One region of the Thalassotalea piscium genome, then DNA from elsewhere that is predicted to be linked to it. Evidence: predicted binding sites of a transcription regulator. Region 1 holds the regulator's gene; the other holds the start of a gene.
What was found. The regulator MetJ, encoded in region 1, represses methionine synthesis genes. The targets are predictions, from matches to a motif close to TAGACGTCTAGACGTCTA.
Positions count from the first base shown of each region.

Region 1 (4,203 bases):
CCGCGAGCGTCTATTAATTAGTGATGCTTGTCCGCTTATTCTTCCTTATCACAATGCCTTGGACGCCGCGCGCGAAATAGCACGTGGTAATAAACCAATTGGTACTACTGGCCGTGGTATTGGTCCAGCTTATGAAGATAAAGTGGCTCGTCGTGGCTTACGTGTAGGTGATTTATTTTGCGCAGAGACTTTTGCAATAAAGTTAAAAGAAATTATGGAATACCATAACTTTGTTTTAACAACCTATTACAAAGTTGAGCCGGTTAGTTATGAACAAACATTGTCTGATGCTTTAGAAGTTGGTGAAATCATCAAAGGTATGGTTGCCGATATTCCTGAATTATTAGATCAATCTCGCAAAGCGGGTGAGTCTATTATGTTCGAAGGCGCCCAAGGTACTCTGCTTGATATTGATCACGGAACATACCCTTATGTAACTTCATCAAATACTACGGTAGGCGGTGTAGCCACAGGTTGTGGTTTTGGGCCATTACATTTAGATTATGTTTTAGGTATTACAAAAGCTTATACAACGCGTGTTGGTTCAGGGCCTTTTCCAACTGAACTCAATGATGAGATTGGTGAGCACTTAGGTACTGTTGGTCATGAATTTGGTGCCACTACAGGGCGCGAGCGTCGTTGTGGCTGGTTTGATGCTGTTGCGATGCATCGAGCAGTTCAAGTGAATAGTATTACTGGTTTTTGCTTAACTAAGCTCGATGTTTTAGATGGCTTATCTACCTTAAAAATCTGCATAGGCTATAAAACAGCGAATGGCGATGTAATTACAGTACCACCAACAGCTGCCGAAGGTTACGAAAATGTAACGCCTGTCTATGAAGAAATGCCAGGTTGGAGCGAAAAAACAGTTGGTGCAACGTCTAAAGATAAACTACCTGCGAACGCAATTGCTTATATTAAGCGTATAGAAGAAATTACTGGTGTACCTGTTGATATAATTTCTACAGGTCCTGATAGAAACGAAACGATTATTTTAGTTAATCCATTCGAGTAAAATCAGCAAAAGTTAATTTCTTATAAAAACCAGCGTTTATCGCTGGTTTTTTTATACTTAGTATTTGATATAAACCTAACGAGAAGAACATAATATAGTTATATAGCTGCTAGAAATTGTTTATATGCAAATGCTCTTGATTGCTTCAAGGTAAATGAAATACCATAGCCGTACTTATCATATTAACAATAATAAATTATTATCACTCAACGCATTTAGGAAGAAACATGACTGATTTACGTCAAGAGGCATTAGATTATCACGCATTACCCATTCCAGGAAAAATAAGTGTCGAACTGACGAAACCCGCAGAAACAAGCTACGACCTTTCATTAGCGTATAGCCCCGGTGTTGCTGAGCCTGTTAGAGCAATTGCTGAAAATCCTGACGATGTTTATAAATATACCGGTAAAGGAAATACAGTTGCGGTTGTAACTAATGGCACTGCCATTTTAGGCTTAGGCAATTTAGGTCCTATGGCGGCTAAACCAGTAATGGAAGGTAAGGCGTTACTATTCAAGCGTTTTGCAGGTATTAATTCATTCGATATTGAAGTTAAGCATAAAACAACTGAAGATTTCATTGATACCGTTGCCAACATTGCAGACAGTTTTGGTGGAATTAATCTTGAAGATATAAAAGCGCCTGAATGTTTTATTATCGAGAAAGCACTAATTGAACGTTGTAAGGTACCTGTTTTTCATGATGATCAACATGGCACTGCTATTGTAACTGCAGCTGGTTTACTAAATGCGCTTGATGTACAAGGTAAAAATATTAAAGAAGCTGATATTGTTTGTATGGGCGCAGGCGCGGCTGCAATTGCTTGCATGGACTTGTTGATCAAGTGTGGTGCACAGCGTGAAAAAATATACATGCTAGATACTAAGGGAGTTATTCATACCCGTCGCGATGATCTTAACGAATATAAGCGTTCATTTGCTAATAATACAGACAAACGAACTTTAGAAGATGTGATTGATGGTGCTGATGTTTTTGTAGGTGTTTCAGGGCCTGATGTTTTATCTGCTGAGCATGTGAAAATGATGGCTCCTAAACCAGTGATATTTGCTTGCTCGAATCCAGATCCTGAAATTAAGCCTGAATTAGCATTATCTGCACGCGATGACGTAATTATAGCAACAGGTCGTTCTGATTATCCAAACCAAGTAAATAACGTACTGTGCTTTCCATTTATTTTCCGTGGTGCATTAGATGTAAGAGCAAGAACAATCAACGATGAAATGAAGGTTGCTTGTGTTCATGCTATTCGTGAGTTAGCGAAAGAGCCGGTTCCACAAGAGGTATTGGCGGCCTCAGGTGTTAGCGAATTAACATTTGGTAAAGAATATATAATTCCTAAGCCAATGGACTCACGACTGTGTGGCCGTGTAGCTAGAGCTGTAGCTATTGCTGCAGTAGAATCGGGTGTTGCGGCACTAGACCTACCTGCGAACTACATGAAATAGGTGCTAGCAAATATAAAAAAGCCAACGAATAGTTGGCTTTAATATTTTAATACATCAGAATTAAATTAAACTTCGTCATCATCATATTGCGAAAAGTCGGTAATGCCTTGCTCAGTTAGTATTTTTCTCACACTTGCAGGCAACTTCTCTAAGTTATCTTTCGCTAAGTCGTGATCGTCAGGTAAGGGTTGGCCAGTAAAAGCGTGTAAAAAAGCTTCACATAATAATTCACTGTTTGTAGCATGCCTTAAATTATTAATTTGGCGGCGCGTTCGCTCATCGGTAAGTACCTTGAGTACACGCAACGGAATGGAAACAGTGATCTTTTTAACTTGCTCACTTTTTTTTCCGTGTTCTGCGTATGGATTAATGTACTCGCCATTCCACTTTGCCATGAAGTTTCCTCTGATTTAATTTGTAATATATTTTTTATAATGGCGCTCGCACTAGTCAAACAGAGAGTAATGATGTTTGTACTAATTGAAAGCCCATAGAAATTCTAAGTATGATTTTACTGCTTGTGAGCTATGAGTCAACTATGAATGTGTAGAAGTGTAGATGTCTAAAAGTTCTTGACCGGAATATTGAAACCGTTTAGAGTTGTAGACGTCCAAACATCCATTTGAAATTGACTCTTTAGGTAAGCTCATGTCTGATAAAAAAAATGCCACTATTGCCGTTCGTGGTGGCATTAATACCGACAAACATCATGGTGCTGTTGTAGCGCCAATACATTTATCAAGCACCTATTCGCTAAAGGGACTTAACGATAAGCGTCAATTTGATTATTCTCGTACCGGTAATCCAACAAGATCAACTTTTGGCCAAGCTATAGCAGACCTAGAAAAAGGTGCGGTTGGTGTAGTCACCAGTACTGGTATGGCTGCCGTTCATCTTATTTGCCAATTACTGTCAGTTAACGACACTATCGTTATACCGCATGATTGTTATGGTGGTAGTTATCGATTATTTACTCATTTAGCTAAACGCGGCCAATTTAAATTGATTATTGTTGACCAAGATGATGAGCAAGCTTTACAACAAGCATTAGATCAAAAGCCGAAATTAGTCTTGATAGAAACACCAAGTAACCCACTGTTACGTATTGTTGATATTTCAAAAATTTGCCAAAAAAGCCATCAGGCGGGTGCTTTAGTTGCTGTTGATAATACTTTTTTATCGCCAATTTTACAGCAACCATTAACGCTAGGTGCTGATATCGTTTTTCACTCAACCACTAAATACATCAATGGTCATAGCGATGTTGTTGGCGGCGTATTAGTGACTAAAGATGTTGCCATTGGTGAAGAGCTAGCTTGGTGGGCTAATTGTATTGGTATTACGGGGTCGGCTTTTGATAGCTACCTAGCACTACGTGGTTTAAAAACGCTCCCTGTAAGAATAAAACAACACCAAGCCAATGCCGACCAAGTTGCTGCATTTTTACAAGAAAATACAGCTATTGAAAAGGTATACTACCCAGGGTTTATCACGCACCCAAATCATAATGTAGCTAAAAAACAGCAAGAGAGTGCGGGTGGCATGCTAAGTTTTGAAATAAAAGGTGGGATTGCGGCGGTTGAAAAATTATTTGCTAACTTAACCTTATTTACACTGGCGCAGTCGTTAGGAGGAGTTGAGAGTTTAATTAGCCATCCTTCCACTATGACTCACGCTAGTATGGAGCATTCGGCACAAATTGAAGCCGGTATTACTGAG
Region 1 covers NZ_AP027362.1:3,528,033-3,532,235, reverse strand. The annotation lists gene QUD79_RS15745 (adenylosuccinate synthase) at 1-1,015, shown strand, start outside; gene QUD79_RS15740 (malic enzyme-like NAD(P)-binding protein) at 1,243-2,484, shown strand; gene metJ (met regulon transcriptional regulator MetJ) at 2,550-2,879, opposite strand; gene metB (cystathionine gamma-synthase) at 3,133-4,203, shown strand, end outside.

Region 2 (4,203 bases), 1.5 Mb from region 1:
AAATTAAGATATCAATAGTAACCCCTTTGAGCTCATCTTTTATTACCGACATTCCTTTAGGGCTAACAACATCGACTCCAGTTATTATATTAACCTTTAATGCATTTAACGCTTCTGAGCTGGTTCGGCATAATGCATATACATTATCACCTTGCTGCTGAAATAACGTTGTTAGCGCGAGGCCTATACCTCTATTAGCGCCAGTGATAACAATATTTTTCATGGTAAATCCTTTAATATCAGTTTCATTAATTAAGTGAGCTATTTTATACGCAGTGAAAACAGTCAAATACAAGGCATTTATTTTCATAACTAGTTGTTCAGGGCAATTATGCTCCAGCATTGCCCACATAAGCTACATCCTTGTAGCGATAATTATAAAATAAATAACGCAGTAGTTGACTGTGTTAGCCAGTAGAAATGTTCACATAGTTAGTGAGATTGGTATAAATTATTTCTATTGATAGAATTCGCAAAATTAAGCCATTAAAAAAGCCATCTTCGCGATGGCTTTTATTAATACAAATTGATTTGTAAATTGATTAGCCACCGCACTTTTTAGATTTCTCTTTTGCTTCGCCACATTTACCTTTCATCTCTTTCATTTTGGCTTCGCCGCACTTACCTTTGTGCGCTTTCATTTTAGCTTCGCCACACTTGCCTTCACCACATTTACCTTTCATCTCTTTCATTTTGGCTTCGCCGCACTTACCTTTGTGCGCTTTCATTTTGGCTTCGCCACACTTGCCTTCACCACATTTACCTTTCATCTCTTTCATTTTGGCTTCGCCGCACTTACCTTTGTGCGCTTTCATTTTAGCTTCGCCACACTTGCCTTCACCACATTTGCCTTTCATCTCTTTCATTTTGGCTTCGCCGCACTTACCTTTGTGCGCTTTCATTTTAGCTTCGCCACACTTGCCTTCACCACATTTACCTTTCATTTCTTTCATTTTGGCTTCGCCGCACTTACCTTTGTGCGCTTTCATTTTGGCTTCGCCACACTTGCCTTCACCACATTTGTCTTTCTGCTCTTGATCCACACTAACAATAACACCTTGTGATTCAAATGGGTTAGACTCAGCCTTCGCAAGATTGCTGACCACTGAAGAAAGAGCAAAAATGCTTAATAAAACAGCAAGTGAAGATTTTTTTATAATATTCATCATATTTCCTTTTTAATTTTAAATATAATCACTACTGAAATTAATAGCTATTTACATTGACCTTGATCTGCAGATATAAATTTCAAAAAATTTAAAAAACACACCTAGGGGATGATATAACTTTATGCCAAAGCGATTAATATGTCTAATAATAAAATGCTGTCAGTAAACAAAGTCGTGCTTGCGCCTATGGAAGGTGTAGCTGACGCAACAATGCGCGAAATTTTAACATCAATAAATTGTTACGACTTTTGTATTGCAGAATTTATTCGCGTAGTAGATAAGCTTGTTCCAACACATATATACCATAAAGTTTGCCCAGAGTTAGCCAACATAGGCTATACCAAAAGTAACACACCAATAAGAGTTCAACTCTTAGGGCAGCACCCTCAGTGGATGGCTGAAAATGCTATAAAAGCGATAGAATTGGGCTCTCATGGCATTGATATTAACTTTGGTTGCCCTGCTAAAACGGTTAATAAAAGTAAAGGTGGTGCTATTTTATTAAAAACCCCTGAAGATATTTATCAAATAGTGTTAGCTGTGAAACAAGCTTTACCTACAACAGCTACTGTCTCAGCAAAAATTCGACTTGGCTTTGATGATAATAACTTACTTGATGAAATCGTTAGTGCAGTAGTATCGGCAAATGCTAATCAGCTCACTATTCATGCCCGCACAAAGTCTGATGGTTACCGCCCTCCCGCCTACTGGCATTTAATTGGTGATATTAGTAAGAAATATCCGATTGAACTATTCGCTAATGGAGAGATTTGGACGAAAGAGAATGCGCTGCAATGCATGAAAGAGTCGGGCACTAAAAATTTAATGCTTGGCCGTGGCGCACTTGCGATGCCGAACTTGGCTAATGTCATTAAACTTAATCAACAGCAAATGACATGGCCACAATTGTGTGAACTAATTAAACACTTTGCTCAGTTAGAACTTAATGGAGATAAAAGCTTCTATTTTTCAAGCCGTGTAAAACAATGGCTACGGTATTTAAAGCTTATGTTTAATGAAGCTGATTGGTTATTTAATGATATTAAAACCCTAAAAAATAAGGAAGACATAATCCACGCGATTAATAATTTGCAGAAATAGAAGTTTCGTTATTTTACTTGGGCTAAATGAACTCCGTTAATTTCAAAAAGAAAAGGTTTAAAATAAATTAGATGCTTGCTTATATACGGGCTCGAATTGAGGAGCTACCTCTGGCCTCTGATGTTTTCGCACCTTCATGACTTTTCTGTTGGGTAGTCTTATAAACTTCAGACCCTAACAATTAATTATAAAAGATGAAGACATTGTAATAATTTAAATGCTAGTATAGCCGTCTAGACGTTCATAATGGTATTTACAAGTGATTAACGATTCAGAATTAAGGGCTCGATATAACGACAATAGCCGCGGTGTATACTTTATAGGAACAACACCACCAAAAAGTGATACCCCCCCAGAGTTAGTCGACGCAATTGCCGAAAAACTTTTACAACGCGTTAGTGATATCGACTTTGATGGCCTAATTGTTTATGACATTCAAGATGAAAACTCACGCACTAAAAAGCCGCGCCCGTTTCCATTTAAATCAACCCATGATCCACGTCATTATGCTGCGCTTCTCAACAAAAAATCTGAGAGACCCGTTATTACCTATAAAAGTGTAATACAGTCTAGTGCAGAAACATTTAACCATTGGGCAGACGAAGCTTGGCACAAATATGGTGTTCGCGACATTGTATTAGTTGGCAGCCCTTCAAAAAATAATAATGTTAAACTGCCTTTAGCAGATGCCTACAAAAGCTTAGTTAGTAATAACAATGATTTCTTTATTGGCGGTGTAACAATTGCTGAAAGGCATTCCAGTAAAGGTAACGAACATCAACGTTTAATTGAAAAACATTTACAAGGATGTAAGTTCTTTATATCTCAAGCTATTTACGATCCCCAAGCAACCATCGACTTATTAACCCGCTACGCCATTGAGTGTAAGAAACAAGGTTTAAAGCCCCAACGTATCATTTTAACTTTCTCTCCTTGTGGGAGTGATAAAACGTTAGCCTTTATTGAATGGTTAGGTGTTAATGTACCTGAAGCAACCACGCTTAGAATTTTAAATGCAGACAAGCCACTACTTGAGTCAATTCGTATTTGTCATAACAGCTTACACCAGATACTTGATGCCGTATTACCCTATAATTTGCCATTAGGGTTAAATATAGAAAGTTTAACAAATAGAAAAGAAGAAATAGACGGCTCAATCTTACTTTATAAACTTTTACGCTCTACAATGGATAATTATTTAGCAAAATTTGAGCTCAATAACTTGCTTAAATAAAGCAATAGCATTTATGCTTAGTCAATTATAATAAAAAAGGACTAAATGATGACTGGCACAACAATGGTAGTACTCATTGTATTTATATCTGTTGGCTTTGGAGTGATTTTTGATATGTATAAAAAACACTTAGAGTTTAAAGAGAGGACACTTAATCATAATAGCAAAATTGATGAAAGTAATATTACCTTAAAAAACCAAGTTAACTCTTTGGAAGAGCGCATAAAAGTACTAGAGAAAATTGTGACCGATGAAGGCTATAGCGTTCAACAAGAAATTAATAAGCTTTAAGAGAATCTAGCGTGAAATTAATCATGAAAACGGAGTTTGACGATCTCCGCTTAAATGACAACCATACCTACGAAACAGATCGTAATGGCGAGAAACAAGTTATTAAAATTTACTCTGACGAACAACTAATTGCCAAAAAAGTTACACTTAAAAAATCTGTACGTTACTTTGGTGCAAACAACTATCATCTATTTTTATCTCAACAACACTAAACTATAATTCTAGTTTATTCTAATAAAGGGATACCACTTGCTTACTTTTGTTTTTTTGTTGTCACAATATATCAGAACAAAACCCTCTTATGGTATACGTTAACTAGCAAAGGTAAGCAGAGTTTAAACAAGATTATTTGGTATAACACTTTTTGCATAAAAGCTCATGACCTAGCATTGAATTACGGCCTGCTAA
Region 2 covers NZ_AP027362.1:1,130,340-1,134,542, reverse strand. The annotation lists gene QUD79_RS04805 (SDR family oxidoreductase) at 1-223, opposite strand, end outside; gene QUD79_RS04800 (HvfA family oxazolone/thioamide-modified RiPP metallophore) at 543-1,169, opposite strand; gene QUD79_RS04795 (tRNA-dihydrouridine synthase) at 1,308-2,270, shown strand; gene QUD79_RS04790 (methylenetetrahydrofolate reductase) at 2,530-3,504, shown strand; gene QUD79_RS04785 (hypothetical protein) at 3,553-3,795, shown strand; gene QUD79_RS04780 (hypothetical protein) at 3,819-4,007, shown strand; gene QUD79_RS04775 (DUF3565 domain-containing protein) at 4,141-4,203, opposite strand, start outside.
Region 2: QUD79_RS04790 (methylenetetrahydrofolate reductase) is a predicted target of MetJ. The motif match lies at 2,497-2,514, and genes of this name have one in related genera.